2 regions of the Gordonia humi genome follow, and region 1 is predicted to be linked to the other one. Evidence: riboswitches for the same ligand, from Rfam matches in the RefSeq annotation. Region 1 holds a riboswitch; the other holds the start of a gene.
The links. Region 1 has a riboswitch for thiamine pyrophosphate ahead of BKA16_RS01650 (FAD-dependent oxidoreductase). Riboswitches for the same ligand answer to the same signal wherever they lie in the genome.
Positions count from the first base shown of each region.

Region 1 (7,469 bases):
CAACGCCTTGAGCTGCAGATGGTCGTTGTGGTCGAACATCACCATCGGCGCGTATCGCATGTCACGCGCTCGGACGCCGTGCGGCAGCCAATGATCGATGAACGCCCGCGAGGCCACCGGGAAGTAGCGCAGCGAGCCGAGTCGCACCGTCTCGCAGCCGCGTACCACGGTCGGCTCGGACGTCACCGCACCGACCACGTCGCCCGAGCGAAGCATGGCGGTGGTGACGGACTCGTCGTCGCGATGCAGATCGACGTTCACCGGATGCGCGGCGTGGAACTCGGCGATCACCGGCAGGAACCAGGTGGCGAGGGAGTCGGCGTTGCACGCCACCTGCAGGTCGACGCGCGGCAGTCGACGTGGATCCAGGTCGTCGTCGTGAGCGATGCCGGTCAGTTCGCCCTGCGCTTCGGCGACGAGAAGAGACCACTGCTCGCCGAGGCGCGCCAGAACCTCGCCGTCGGCCGTCGCGGTGACCGGTTTGACACGGCGGACCAGGATTCTGCCCACCGAGTGCTCGAGCGCCTTGATCCGTTGACTCACCGCGGACGGCGTGACGTGCAACGATGCCGCCGCCGCTTCGAAGGTGCCTTCGCGTAGCACCGCAGTGAGGGTCAAGAGGCTCTCCGCCGAGACGTCCATGCCGGTAATCACAATTAGAGATTCTAAACTTTATGAAGGATCACTATCTGGACTAAGTATTTTCCTCTTCTTAACGTCGGTGGACGTGACCACCACTCTGCTTCTCGCCGCGCTCACCGGACTCGTCACCGGCGCCGGCCTCATCATCGCCATCGGCCCGCAGAACGTCTTCATCATCAGGCAGGGCATCAGCGGCGCGCACATAGCACCGGTGATCGCGGTGTGCGTGGTCTCGGACATCGTCCTGATCAGCGCGGGAACCCTCGGTCTCGGTGCGGTCGTCGCCGGACACCCGGCCATCGTGAGCGTGGCGAAGATCGTCGGCGGGGCGTATCTGATCATTCTCGGAGCACTGGCCGCCCGGCGTGCGTGGCGCCCCACCGCGACGTCGATGACCAACGACGACCCGTCGCGCACACGGGGTCTGTGGGCCGCGCTCGGCACCGCCCTGGCCCTCACCTGGCTCAATCCGCACACCTATCTCGACACCGTGTTCACGCTGGGCTCCATCGCGAACAGCCACGCCGACGCCCGCTGGGCCTTCAGCATCGGCGCCTGCGTCGCCAGCCTGATCTGGTTCCTGGCGCTGGGGTTCGGTGCGCGGAAGATGGCTCCGATGTTCGCCTCGGTGCGCGCCTGGCGACTGCTCGACGGCGCGATCGCCGTCGTCATGGCGGCCCTGGGCATCGGCCTGATCGTCATGAGCTGATTTGCAAATCGTGCGAGAGTGATTGCACCGCACCGAATACGCGCAACGAGGAGTGCCGATGACGGACGACCGCACCGAGATGATCGACGTCGGAGACGATGTGCGGATCGCCGCATGCCGGACCGGCGACGGCCCCGCCGTCCTGCTGTCGGCGGGCCTGGGCATGCCCGCGGCCACCTGGCAGTTCAGCGGTCTGCCCGCCGCTCTCGTCGATGCGGGATTCTCGGTCGTCACATACTCCGCGCGCGGGGTGTCGCCGTCATCGGCACCGCCCGCCCCGTACTCGGTCCACGACATCGCCGCCGACGCCGCGGAAGTGCTCGACCACTACGGCGTCGACGAGGCGGTCATCGTCGGCTACTCGATGGGCTGCTACGTCTCGCAGGCGCTCCTGGACGTGTGGGGCGGCACGGTCCGCGGGCTCGCGATGGTGGCCGGGCTGCGGTCGTCGACGATCGGCGTCGTGGTCAATCGGATGGAGCTCGAACTCATCGAGACGTTCGGCCACGTGCCCGCATCGGTCTCGCTGTTCGAGCAGCTGATGACCACACCGTCGCCGTCGATCCTCAAAGACGATACGCAGGTGGCGAATTGGCGCGCGATGCTCGACGGCGCGAGCGACGAGGCGTGGACGTCGATCGACGGTCTGCACGGCTGCACGCGCGCCTCGTACGACTGGATGAGCGCGGGCGAGCCGACCGTGGAGCGACTCGAAGCCATCACGTGTCCGACGCTCGTCGTCGGTTTCGGCGACGATGTGTACTTCCCCGCGACCGGGTCGGCCGAAGCGGCCTCGCACATCCCGAACGCGACCTGGACGCTCCTCGACGGCCCCGGCCACGGCGGCCTGATCTTCGACCCCGAACACCGCGCGACAGCGGCGGTGACGGAGTTCTGCCGAAGCCTGTAGCCCCCGACCGGCTGGACGACTCCGCTAGATCGGCCGACCGTCCCACTCGTGGTCGTGCATGAAGCCGCCGTCGAGACCGACGCGGTACTTGCGGGCGTCGTTCGCGATGTAGGCGTAGGCGAGCGGCATCAGCAGCCCCGGCTTCGGGTCCTTCTTACTGGCGATCACGTCGTCGGCCTTGCGCATCTCGGCGAAGAACTTCCGGAACGTGTTGTTCGGGTACGAGCTCTTCTTCCAGCCGTAGATCGCCATCCCGGCGCCGATCATCGTGGTATGACCCTTCGGCGGGGTGATCAGCTCGGTGTTCTCGCCGAAGAACGCGCGGTCCACCCGGTCCTCGTCCTTGAACATCATGATTCCGCTGGTACCGCGCGGGTTGCACTCGATGGTGACCAGACCGCGTTCGGGGTTGTCGATGAAGTCGAGCCCCATGTGTCCGGTGAAACCGACCTCCTTCACCAGGCGGCGGGTCCACTCGACGATTCCGGGATGCTCCACCTGCTCGAAGGTCAGACACGAGCTGCCGCCGATCGCGTAGGCGACGGGATAGGTGGCGTGCGCGTACATCTCACCGTCGCGGCACACCGAGTACGTGCAGTAGCGGTCGCCCTCGAGCCACTCCTGCGCGATCCACGGATTGGTCGGATCGTAGGTGAGGTAGCTCAAGTCGTCGCCCGGGTACGCCTTGTAGACCTTCTGCGAACCGCGTGAGTACGCCTGTTTGACGGCGAACGGCGTCGTGAAGTCGTTCGCCGCGGCGACGGCGTCCTCCGGTGAGGAGATCTCCCGGAACTTGAGCGTCTCGATGCCGCGGTCGACGAGCGCCTGCTGGTAGGAGAGCTTGTTGTGGAGCATCTCCTCGATCTCGAACGACGAGAGGAACAGCTCGCACGTTGCCGGGAAGAGTCCGGCCATCATCGCGAGGATGTCGGTCTCCTCGTGGATCGGGATGACGATGTCGACCTTCTCGCGTTCGACGATGGCCGCGAGTTCCCGGCAGTACTCCTGCGGCTTGTACTTGGGCGGGCTGACCCGGTGGAACGCCGTCGTGGCGTTCGACCACTTGGAGACCCCGCCCCTCATGCTGTCGACGACCGTCACCTGATGACCGGCCGCGGCCATACGACGGGCCAGGTTGAGGGTCAGAAACGACCTTGCGAACGTAATCAGCACATGTTTGCGCGCACCAGAGACCACTACTACAGAGTAGACACAGGCCGGTACCGGCCGTGTACGGTATTCCTTCGAGTGTTCTCCAAGCCAGCTGAATAGGAATCGGGTTGTTCGCAATCGGCGTCATCGCTGCGGCTATGGCCGCCGTGGCGTACGGGGTTTCGACCGTTTTGCGCGCTCTGGGCGCACGGCGGGTCGCCGTCGAGATGCGAGAGGACGGCAGAACCGGCGCAGACTCGGCGGCGGCGCCGTCGGTCGGTTCGACGATGTCGACCATCGTCGATCCCGCGTTCATTCTCGGCACCCTCATGGTGATCGTCGGTTTCGGCGGCGGCGCGCTCGCCGCACGGTTCCTGCCGTTGTTCCTGGCGCAGTCGATCGTCGCCGCCAATCTCGTGGTCACCGCACTGCTCGGCACCCTGTTGCTGAACATCACCCTCCACACTCGCGACTGGGTCGCCATCTGGCTGGTGGTGCTCTCCCTGTTCATGCTGGGCGTCTCGTCGGCTCCGCATGCCAACGACTACGCGGAGCGCAGCTTCCACTGGGAACTGTTCGGGGCGACGATCGTGGTGGCCGCCGTCGCCCTGGTCGGCGTGTACACGTTCGGCAAGTACGCGGCGGTCGTCGGCGGCGCGGCCGCAGGCCTGTTGTTCGGCATCATCGCGGTGTCGGTCCGCATTCTCGACGGCATGAATCCGTTCGATCTGGCGGCCCTGCTCACCGATCCTGCGGCCTACGCGCTCGCGGTGGCGGGTGCGGTCGGCTTCTACGTGCAGACCGTCGCGCTGCAGGTCGGCGCGGTCAACGGCGTCACCGCGCTGCTGGTGACCGGTGAGACGGCGCTGCCGAGCCTGATCGGCGTCGTGTTCCTCGGTGACATCGCCCGTCCCGGCATGGAGTGGCTGGCGATCGTCGGGTTCATCGGCGCGGTGATCGGCGCGGTCCTCGTCGCCTGGTACTCCACCGGCGACCCCGATCACTTCGGCGAGGCACCGCCCGAGAAGGGCGGCTGGCGCCGCGGCCGCGAAGAGACCGACGACGCCTCCGCCTGACGCGGCCCTGCCGGTCGAGCCCGTCGACTCCGCTCCGGAGAGCCGAAGTCGAGACCGTCAGTCCCGCGCCGGACTCGACGCCTGCGCCCAGAACCTCTTCGGAATCCGTCCGGCTCCGGCCGCGAGACGACCGCCGAGAACGGCGTGCCGCATGGCCGCGGCCATCGCCTCCGGGTCGTTGGCCCGGGTCACCGCACTGGCCAGCAGTACCGCGTCGCATCCGAGTTCCATCGCCAGCGCCGCGTCGCTGGCCGTGCCGATACCCGCGTCGAGCACGACGGGGACGCTCGCCCGGGCCACGATCATCTCGATGTTGTGCGGGTTGGCGATTCCCAGACCGGTGCCGATCGGCGAGCCGAGCGGCATCACGGCCGCCACCCCGACGTCTTCGAGACGCTGCGCGAGGACCGGGTCGTCGTTCGTGTAGGCCATCACGTCGAATCCGTCGTCGACCAACGCATCGGCGGCCTCGACCAGTTCGAGCGGATCGGGCAGCAGCGTGTGGTCGTCGGCCACCACCTCGAGCTTCACCAGGTTCGTCTCGACCGCCTCGCGACCCAGCTGCGCGCACAGCACCGCCTCGGCCGTCGTATGACACCCGGCGGTGTTCGGCAGCACCGCGATGTCCAGGCGACGCAACAGATCCAGGACCCCGGTGCCCGACGCCGGGTCGACGCGACGCATCGCGACGGTCGTCAGCTCGGTGCCGGAGGCGACCAGGGCGCGTTCGAGGACGGCGAGGTTCGACGCCCCGCCGGTGCCGGTGATCAGCCGTGAGGTGAACTCACGACCGGCGACGACGAACTTCTCAGCCACCCTGCACCGCCGTCAGGATGTCGATCTCGGCGTACTCGCCGATCTCCTCGGCCCAGCGCGTCTTGGGGCGGACCACGCCGTCGACCGCGACGGCGACGCCCGTGTCCGGGAGCCCGAGGTGCTCCAACAGACGCGGGACGTCGACGGGGCCGTCGATCCGGATGTCGTCGCCGTTGACGGTGAGTTCCATGTCAGCCTTCTCTCTCGGGGTGGTTCAGGAGTTCTCGGATGCGGGCCGCGGTCCACGGCGACAAGGCGATCCCGTTGCGGCCGTGCCCGGTCGCGATCAGAATCCGCTCGTCGACGCGCCTCACCACCGGCACGCCGTCGACCGACGACGGGCGTATCCCCGCCGCCGCCTCGGCCAGCTCGTAGGTGCTCAGCCCGGGCATCACGGCGATCGCATCGGCGAGCAGTTCGGCGACGCCGATCGCCTGCGGGGCCCGGTCGTCGGGACCGAGGGCCTCGTACTGGGTGGCGCCGACGACGACGCCGTCGGCGCGCGGGACCAGATAGATCGGCCGCCCGTGGCGTCGCCCGCGGATCACGTGGGTCGGCGGCGGCACCGACCAGCGGGTACGCCGCAGGCGCAGGATCTCGCCCTTCTCGCCGCGGAGCGGCACATCGGCGCCGACGAGGCCGGCCAACGCGGTGCTGCCGAGTCCGGCGGCGATGAGGACCTGGTCGCCGGTGAGTGCGGTCGGATCGTCGACGGTGTCGGTGACGATCGTGCCGCCCGCCTGCTCGAATCGTCGGGTCAGCGCCGCGAGGAGCAGCCGATTGTCCACGGCACCTTCGCCTTCGGCGAGATAGCCGCCCGCCGTCCCGCGCGCCAGCGCCGACTCGTGGCGTCGCAGTCGATTCCCGGTGCATCGCGGCAGATCGACGTCGGGCATGCGGCCGCGGACGAAGCGCACCTGTTCGTCGAGGTAGGCCAGATCGGTCGACGACACCCCCAGCAGGATGCTGCTGTCGGCGGTCCTGACCGCCGGATCGCCGAGTCTGGTGAGGAAGTCCGGCCAGAGCGCCGCCGACGCCGCGGCGACGTCGAGGAGTTCACCTTCGCCGGGATGTCCCTCGCCGAAGCAACCGAGCATCCCGCCCGCCACGTGAGCAGCACGTCGACGAGCGCCGGCGTCGTACACGGTGACGGTCCATCCGTCGTCGGCCGCCGCCAGCGCGCACGCCAGTCCGACCACCCCGCCGCCGACGACGGACAGTTCACGTCTCACAGAAATCGTTTCCCTTCGCCGGCATTATCCGGATCAGGTCAGACGGTCAGCGACGGTCCGTGTCGCACTCTCAGCCCGGCGCCGGCGGACTCCCGTGTGTTGTCTCGTTCACGATCAGCTTACCGTTGCTGTCATGAGCGACTCCTCCCGCACCGCGATCGTCGACGCCCGCCTGTACCTGTGCACCGATGCCCGCCGCGAGCGCGGCGACCTTCTCGAGTTCGTCGCCGAGGCCGTCGCGGGCGGGGTCGACATCGTCCAACTGCGCGATAAGGGATCGGCGGGCGAGCAGCGGTTCGGCGAACTGGACGCGTCGGCGGAGCTGGAGATCCTGGCTGGACTGCGCGAGGTGGTCCACGCCGGCGGCGCACTGCTGTCGGTGAACGATCGCGCCGACATCGCGCACGCCGCGCGCGCCGACGTGCTCCACCTCGGCCAGGACGACCTGCCGCCGTCGGCCGCCCGCGCGATCGTCGGCCCCGAGGTGGTGATCGGCCGGTCGACACACGACGCCGACCAGATGCGCGCCGCGGTCGCCGACCGCGACGTCGACTACTTCTGCACCGGCCCGCTGTGGACGACGCCGACCAAACCGGGCCGCGCGGCCACCGGCCTCGATCTGGTCCGCGCCGCGGCCGCCGAGGCGAACGACAAACCCTGGTTCGCGATCGGCGGCGTCGACCTGGAACGAGCCCCCGAGGTCGTCGCGGCGGGAGCGACACGGATCGTCGTCGTCCGCGCGATCACGGCGGCCGACGATCCGCGAGCTGCCTCTTCCGCACTGCGCAGGGCGGTGCTATCGTGATCGCCACTATGACGTGGAAGCTTCTCGTAACCCGCCGCAGCGGGGTCTGATTCGACCGACCCCCCGCTGCGGGTTCGTCGTCTCTCCACTTCTTTACCGTCGGTCACCGAATCTTCGACCGAAATGA
Region 1 is NZ_JACIFP010000001.1:356,057-363,525, forward strand. It holds gene BKA16_RS01615 (LysR family transcriptional regulator ArgP) at 1-642, opposite strand, end outside; gene BKA16_RS01620 (LysE/ArgO family amino acid transporter) at 722-1,351, shown strand; gene BKA16_RS01625 (alpha/beta fold hydrolase) at 1,410-2,261, shown strand; gene BKA16_RS01630 (ATP-grasp domain-containing protein) at 2,286-3,458, opposite strand; gene BKA16_RS01635 (EamA/RhaT family transporter) at 3,542-4,489, shown strand; gene thiG (thiazole synthase) at 4,547-5,305, opposite strand; gene thiS (sulfur carrier protein ThiS) at 5,298-5,495, opposite strand; gene BKA16_RS01650 (FAD-dependent oxidoreductase) at 5,497-6,537, opposite strand; TPP riboswitch at 6,530-6,643, opposite strand; gene thiE (thiamine phosphate synthase) at 6,671-7,342, shown strand.

Region 2 (7,469 bases), 4.5 Mb from region 1:
AGGCGTGCATGCTCGGCGGCCTGGCGCTCAAGCGCCGCTGGCAGACCAAGCGCAAGGCCGAGGGCAAGTCGACGGAGGCGCCGAACCTGGTGCTCTCGACCGCCGTTCAGGTGTGCTGGGAGAAGTTCTGCAACTACTTCGAGGTGGAGCCCCGTTGGGTGCCGATCACCGAGGACCACCTGTTCCTCGACGGCCACGACCTCGAGAAGTACGTCGACGAGAACACCATCGGCGTCGTCGCGATCATGGGCCAGACCTACACCGGCGCCTACGAGCCGGTCGAGGAGATCGCGGCCAAGCTCGACCAGATCCAGGCCGATACCGGCCTGGACGTGAACATCCACATCGACGGCGCGTCCGGCGCGATGATCGCCCCGTTCTGCCAGCCCGAGCTCAACTGGGACTTCCGCGTCGACCGCGTCGCGTCCATCAGCACCTCGGGCCACAAGTTCGGCCTCGTGTACCCGGGTGTCGGCTGGATCGTGTGGCGTGACAAGGACGCTCTGCCCGAGAGCCTGATCTTCCACTGCGCCTACCTGGGCGGCGACATGCCGACCCTGGCGCTGAACTTCTCGCGCCCGGGCGCGCAGGTCCTGCTGCAGTACTACCAGTTCCTGCGTCTGGGCAAGGAGGGCTACCGCGAGGTCCAGCAGGGGTCGCTCGACGTCGCCCAGTACCTCTCGGCGTCGATCGCCGAGATGGCGCCGTTCGAACTCGTCAGCAAGGGCGACACGATCCCGGTGTTCGCGTGGCGGATGCGCAAGGGATACACCGACAACTGGACTCTCTACGATCTCCAGGACCGTCTGCGGATGAAGGGCTGGCAGGTTCCCGCCTACCCGCTCGCCGACGATCTCGCCGAGGTCACCGTGCAGCGCATCGTCGTGCGTGCCGGGCTGAGCAAGGATCTGGCCGGCTCACTGCTCGCCGACATCAAGACCGAGGTCGAGTTCCTCGAGCGTCTGACCGGTCCGATGCCGACCGAGGGCCAGACCTCGGCCTTCCACCACTGACCGGTGCGGGACGTCCCGAGTCGTTCGCGACGCGGGACGTCCTTTGGCGTTTCTTCAGAAGAGAGGTATGCGTGTGAGCGTCGCCCGCGGTTCGTTCGTCGGACGGCTCCTGATGCCGACACTGGCCAAACAGTGCATCGGATTCATGATCGGGTCGTTCCTGTTCGCGTTGGGGTCGGCCCCCGGGTTCGGTACGTGGGCCGGTGCGACGGCGTCGAACGTCTCGTATTTCATCGGGGCGTGGTTCTTCACGGCCGCGGGCCTGGTGCAGTTGGCGCTCTCGGGTGCGATGACGACGAAGGTCTCCTACGGATCGGGCACGATGTTCCGCGCCGAGTGGCTCGCCGCGTCGACGCAGTCGGTCGGCACCGTGCTGTTCAATGTGAGCACCACGGCCGCGCTGTACATCAAGTCGGTGCACGGCACCCAGCAGCTGGTCTGGAATCCGGACGCGGGCGGATCGGTGTTCTTCCTCGTCAGCGGTTGGTTCGTCTTGGTCGCGTTGAAACACACCGACGGTCGCGTGTGGGCGCCGCGGAGTTCGGACTGGTGGTGCGGTCAGATCAACATGCTGGGCTGTATTGCGTTCGGAGTGTCGGCCGTCGGCGGCTTCGTCAGTAGGACCGGTAACACCGTGGACGCGGTGCTGGCCAACACCGGCACCTTCATCGGCGCGCTGTGCTTCTTCTCCGCCTCGTTCATCGCACTGGTGGTGGCCAAGCGGGACGCGCGGCCGGTCACCGCGCCCGTTACGGCGTGACGCGGCGCCTCGGCTCGGCAGGCACACCGGTGTCGCGGAGCGGCCGCGTCGCGAACGGGGCGCTTACTCGCCGACCCGCCACAGCGGGTTCACCGGGCCGTGGCCGGCTCCCAGCGGATACGCCGACTCCAGACCCCTGGTGACCCAGCCCTTGGCGAACTCGAGCGCATCGGGCACCGTGCGACCGTGGGCGAGGGCCGCACAGATCGCGGCGGCGAGCGTGTCGCCCGCTCCGTGATCGTGCGGGGTGTGGATGCGACGGGTCTCCAGGGCGATGAACTCGGTGCCGTCGAACAGCAGATCCGGGCTGAGTTCGCTGGTCCGCAGATGCCCGCCCTTGACCAGTGCCCACCGGGCGCCGAGATCGTGCAGGGCGCGGGCTGCGTCGCGCTGGGTCGCCGCGTCGACCACGTCGATGCCGGTGATGAGTCGGACCTCGTCGAGGTTCGGCGTCACGACGTCGGCCAGCGGGATCATCCGATGTATGAGCGTGCCGAGGGCGTCCACAGCTAATAGGGGATTGCCGTGCATCGACGCGCACACCGGGTCGACGACGAGCGGAATCGTCCGCCCGCCGCCGATCGACAGTTCGTCGCACGCGTCGGCGATCGCCTCGATGATCGGCGCCGACGCGAGCATCCCGGTCTTGACCGCGCCGACCCCGATGTCGGGCACCACCGAGTGCATCTGCGCGGCGACGACCTCCGGTTCGATCTCCTGAACACCGGTGACCCCCAGCGTGTTCTGCACGGTCACCGCGGTGACCGCCACACACGCGTGCAAGCCGAGCAGTGCGAACGTGCGCATATCGGCCTGGATGCCCGCGCCGCCGCCGGAGTCGGACCCGGCGACGGTCATCACGCGTACCGGCGTGCGTCCGGGAGCGACGGTCGGCAGCAGGCGCGGATCGGTCACGGCGCGGCGACCTCGCTGATGGGCAGGTAGACCTGGTTGCCCGCGGCGGTGAACTCCTCCGACTTGGCCGCCATCTCCTGCGCGATCTTCCGGTCGATGTCCTCGGCGGTGACGAGGTCGTTCTCCTCGGCGTAGGCGCGGACGTCGGCGGAGATGCGCATGGAGCAGAACTTCGGACCGCACATCGAGCAGAAGTGCGCGGTCTTCGCGGGTTCGGCGGGCATCGTCTCGTCGTGGTATTCGCGGGCGGTGTCCGGGTCGAGTGCCAGGTTGAACTGGTCGGTCCAGCGGAACTCGAACCGCGCCTTGCTCAGCGCGTCGTCGCGCTCCTGCGCACGCGGATGCGCTTTGGCCAGGTCGGCGGCATGGGCGGCGATCTTGTAGGTGATCACGCCGACCTTGACGTCGTCGCGGTCGGGCAGACCGAGATGCTCCTTGGGGGTGACATAGCAGAGCATCGCGGTGCCCGCCTGGGCGATCATCGCGGCGCCGATCGCCGAGGTGATGTGGTCGTAGGCGGGCGCGATGTCGGTGGCGAGCGGACCGAGGGTGTAGAACGGGGCCTCGTCGCACCATTCCTCCTCCAGGCGCACGTTCTCGACGATCTTGTGCATCGGCACGTGGCCGGGACCCTCGATCATCACCTGCACGCCGTACGCCTTGGCGCGAGTGGTCAGTTCACCGAGCGTCCGGAGTTCGGCGAACTGGGCCTCGTCGTTGGCGTCGGCGATCGAACCGGGGCGCAGACCGTCGCCGAGGGAGAAGGTGATGTCGTATCGGGCGAGGATCTCGCAGAGCTCGTCGAAGTGCGTGTACAGGAACGATTCGGTGTGGTGCGCCAGACACCAGGCCGCCATGATCGATCCGCCGCGCGAGACGATGCCGGTGACGCGTTTGGCCGTGAGCGGCACGTAGCGCAGCAGGACACCGGCGTGGACGGTCATGTAGTCGACCCCCTGCTCGGCCTGTTCGATCACGGTGTCGCGGTAGATCTCCCAGGTCAGTGCGGTCGGATCGCCCTTGACCTTCTCCAGCGCCTGGTAGATCGGAACGGTGCCGACCGGGGCGGGGGAGTTGCGCATGATCCACTCGCGGGTCTGGTGGATGTCCTTGCCGGTGGAGAGGTCCATGATCGTGTCGGCGCCCCATCGGGTGGCCCACACCATCTTCTCCACCTCTTCGGCGATCGACGATGTGACCGCCGAGTTGCCGATGTTGGCGTTGACCTTGACCGCGAACTTCTTGCCGATGATCATGGGTTCCGATTCGGGGTGGCGGTGGTTGGCCGGGATCACCGCGCGGCCGGCGGCGACCTCGGTGCGGACCACCTCGGCGTCGACGCCTTCGCGGGCGGCGATGTAGGCCATTTCGGCGGTCACGATGCCCGCTCGGGCCCAGCCGAGCTGGGTGGCGGCGCCGTCGATCGGCTCGGGCCTGGTCCACGAGTCGCGGATCGGTTCGAGACCGCGTTCGAGGTCGATCACGGCGTTCGGATCGGTGTACGGACCGGATGTGTCGTACAGGTCGAGGTGGTCGCCGTCGGTGAGGTGAACGCGTCGAGTGGGGACACGCAGGCCGTCGACCGTCCCGAGACCGGAGCGATGTTCGACCTCGAGGTATTCCTTGGTGCTGCCCTCGATGGGGCCGGTGGTGACACCGCCGGTGGACACAGATGTGCTCATGACATTCCTCCCTACGCCGGCATTATCCGGACAGGTTCAAGCGGTCGACGATCGCCGTTCGTCATCTCAGCCCTCGGTTCGTGAGAGCCCCCGCGTGTGCAGTTGTGTGTGCGCTCACAGCGCACGGTGCCACTCTAACCACAAGCCGCGGTGCGGTTCCAGTCGGCCTCTCCAGGTAACTCGAGTCACACCTAACCGTGATGCAGATGAGACTGGTGTGAGTTGCGGCACATTGCTTGCGCCACGTAGTGTTGTGATCGTTGTCACAGGGAGGTGTCATGCATCTGAGGAATCGCCATCAGGCGCCGCAGAATTCCGCTCGTTCGCTGCTCCAACAGATCTCCGAAGTGGTCCACAACCCGGAACGGGAACGCTTCGAACTGTGGGTGGCGGGCGATCTCGTCGGCGTGCTGGGCTACAGCCTCGAAGACGCTCCCGACGGCACGATCGCGACCATTCTGCACACCGTCATGTACGACGAGTACGCCGGTCACGGCCTCGCGACCAGACTGACCGGAAGCGCCATGTCGTACATGCGCGACAACGGCTTCAAAGTCCGTCCCGTCTGCACGTTCACCAGGAAGTTCATCGAGGAGCATCCGGGAGTGGTCCCGCTGGTGCCGGTGTAGGAGGGGCCTCGATACTCCACCGGCGGGGGAGTCGGGGGCGGGTCTACGCGGACGAGACGTCGAGGACGAGCGGAGCGTGGTCGCTGGCGCCCTTGGCGTTGCGGGCGGCGACGTCGATGAAGGCGTCGAAGACCCGGTCGTTCAGTGCGGGCGAGCACAGCGCGAAGTCGATGCGCATGCCTTCGTTGCGCTCCAATCGGCCGGCCTGGTAGTCCCAGAACGTGTACGTGTCCGGACCGGGTGCGAACGGTCCCGCACTGTCGACGAAACCGGCGGCGCCGAACTGGGCGAACGCGGCGCGCTCGGCGTCGGAGGTATGCGTGCGGTCGGCGAACAGCTCGGGATCCCATACGTCGGCGTCGGTCGGTGCTACGTTCCAGTCGCCGGCCAACGCCACTTGGGCGGCCGGATCGTGTCCGAGCTCGAGTCTGGTGACGTCGGCGAGGGCGTCGAGCCACTCCAGTTTGTAACTCATATGCGGATCGGTCCGTGTCCGGCCGTTCGGCACGTACAGGCTCCACACGCGCACGCCGCCGCATGTCGCCGAGATCGCGCGCGACTCGCGCACGCCGTTGTACGTCGGCTGACCGTCGAAGCCGATGTGCACATCGGTCAGACCCGCGCGGGACGCGATGGCGACCCCGTTGTATCCGCCGTCGCCGCAGATCGCGACGTCGTAGCCGTGTGCGGCGAAACTCATCACCGGGAACTGGTCGTCGGAGCACTTGGTCTCCTGCAGCGCCAGGACGTCGATCGCATGCCGGGTCATCCACGCGACGACGTCCTCCGAACGCGCGCGGATCGAGTTCACGTTCCAGGTCGCCAGGCGCACGGGTCAGATCTCCTCGGTCGGGTCGGTCAGCTGAGTGCCGACGGCGGCCCACCGGTCGCGGACGGCCGCCGGGTCGTCGTCGGTCAGCAAGACGGCGAAGCGGCGATCGTGGTAGTGGTCGTGCCAGAAGTCGACCGATTCGGCGAACCATTCCAGCTCGTCGGGGGCGTCGGCGAGCAGCGCGCCGGCGTGCACGACGATCGTCAGCAGGCCGGTCGACGGTCCGCCCTCGGCGGTCGGCAGATCAGTGGGCAGATCTCGCATGCAGTCGTCGAGAGCGTCGCGGTTCCGTCCGAAGTGGTCGGGGAAACGCCAGGCCGCGGCGAGGGAGTCGAGGACGCCGTCGACGGTCCGCATCGCCTCGCCGTCCACCCGGCGTGCCACCCATCCGGTTCCGAACAGGCTGGGGGCGGATGAGGAGAGTGCGGTCATGCGGCGGGCCCTCGGATCGCCGTGAAGCTCTCGTAGTGGTCGAGAGTGTAGTAGGCCGAACCGTTGCTGCCGGTCACGATGCGCTCGGCGTCGCGCCCGCGGCCCCGCTGCTTGGCGTTCACATCCCACTCCCGATAGGTGATCTTCTGTCCGTCGGCCGTGCGTCGGGGCAGCCGTCCCTCGGCGTTGCGGAACAGGTCGCCGCCGTGGGTGCCCGGTGCGTTCGCGGCCTCCGGCCAGTCGCCCGCGTCGATGTAGTCGAGCGTCTGCTGTACCCGCGCAGGCACGTCGTCGGACGGCTTTCCGGCGGTGCGGGAGTGCTCGGAGCCCGTGGCGCTCGGCGCGACGATGCTCGCTCCGGACGACGTCGACTCCACGGAGTCGAGCGAACTGCGACCGTCGACCCACCAGGTCAGAGCGACCACGGCCAGTAGGACGACCACGCCGAGCCCGGACGCGAGCAGGCGACGGCGGGACTGATCGGGGTCGGAGTTCGAAGCAGACATCGCGTTCCACGGTAGCGGCTGAGCCGTCGGAATCGAATTCGCTCCGGCCCGGCCGCGGCTACAGCTCGCCGACCTGCGCGGTGTGGTGCAGTCGGTAGCCCGCGTCGCGGGCGGCGGCGCGCAACGCCGAGTCGTCGGCGTCGACGTCGACCGCCCACAGTCCGTCGTCGACCCGCGCCGGAGCGAGGCCGGCCACGTCGATGGGCCGATCGGCGACGAGGACCTCCAGGTCGCGGACGTCGGTGATCGGCACGCGTCCGGGCCGGGTCAGCCGGTCGGGGAGCAGTGCCATCGGGACCTCGTCGAGATCGTCGTACCAGGCGCAGATCTCGTCGACGGCGGCCGACGGCGCGTTGAACTCCACCGGGATCGCCGAGCGTCCGCGGAGGGTGGACCCGCCCGACAGCACGATCCAACCGTCGATCTCCTCCCGCTCGGTGGCGTCGGCGGCGTCGCACAGGGCGCGCTCAACGTCCCGGATCTCCGAGTTGCGCACCACCTCCCGAGACAGCAGGCGGATCGAGGTGATCGCCGTGCGCGGTATCGCGACCTCGACGCCGTCGCGGTCGATCAGCAGAGACTTCTCGTCGGAGGTCTTCAGCACGCCCGTCACATCCGATTGCGACGGTCCGCCGGACAGTGCGGGATTCGACTCGGCACGCCAGTCCGCGGGTGCGGCGGCGTGATCGAGTCGATAGCG
Region 2 is NZ_JACIFP010000001.1:4,815,402-4,822,870, reverse strand. It holds gene gad (glutamate decarboxylase) at 1-1,013, shown strand, start outside; gene BKA16_RS22375 (hypothetical protein) at 1,126-1,773, shown strand; gene thiD (bifunctional hydroxymethylpyrimidine kinase/phosphomethylpyrimidine kinase) at 1,837-2,688, opposite strand; gene thiC (phosphomethylpyrimidine synthase ThiC) at 2,685-4,370, opposite strand; TPP riboswitch at 4,361-4,474, opposite strand; gene BKA16_RS22360 (GNAT family N-acetyltransferase) at 4,649-4,999, shown strand; gene BKA16_RS22355 (exodeoxyribonuclease III) at 5,043-5,831, opposite strand; gene BKA16_RS22350 (barstar family protein) at 5,835-6,263, opposite strand; gene BKA16_RS22345 (guanyl-specific ribonuclease) at 6,260-6,769, opposite strand; gene BKA16_RS22340 (GNAT family N-acetyltransferase, cg3035/Rv0428c family) at 6,828-7,469, opposite strand, start outside.
Region 2: it holds a riboswitch for thiamine pyrophosphate, as region 1 does, so the genes downstream of both, thiC (phosphomethylpyrimidine synthase ThiC) here and BKA16_RS01650 (FAD-dependent oxidoreductase) in region 1, are expected to answer to the same signal.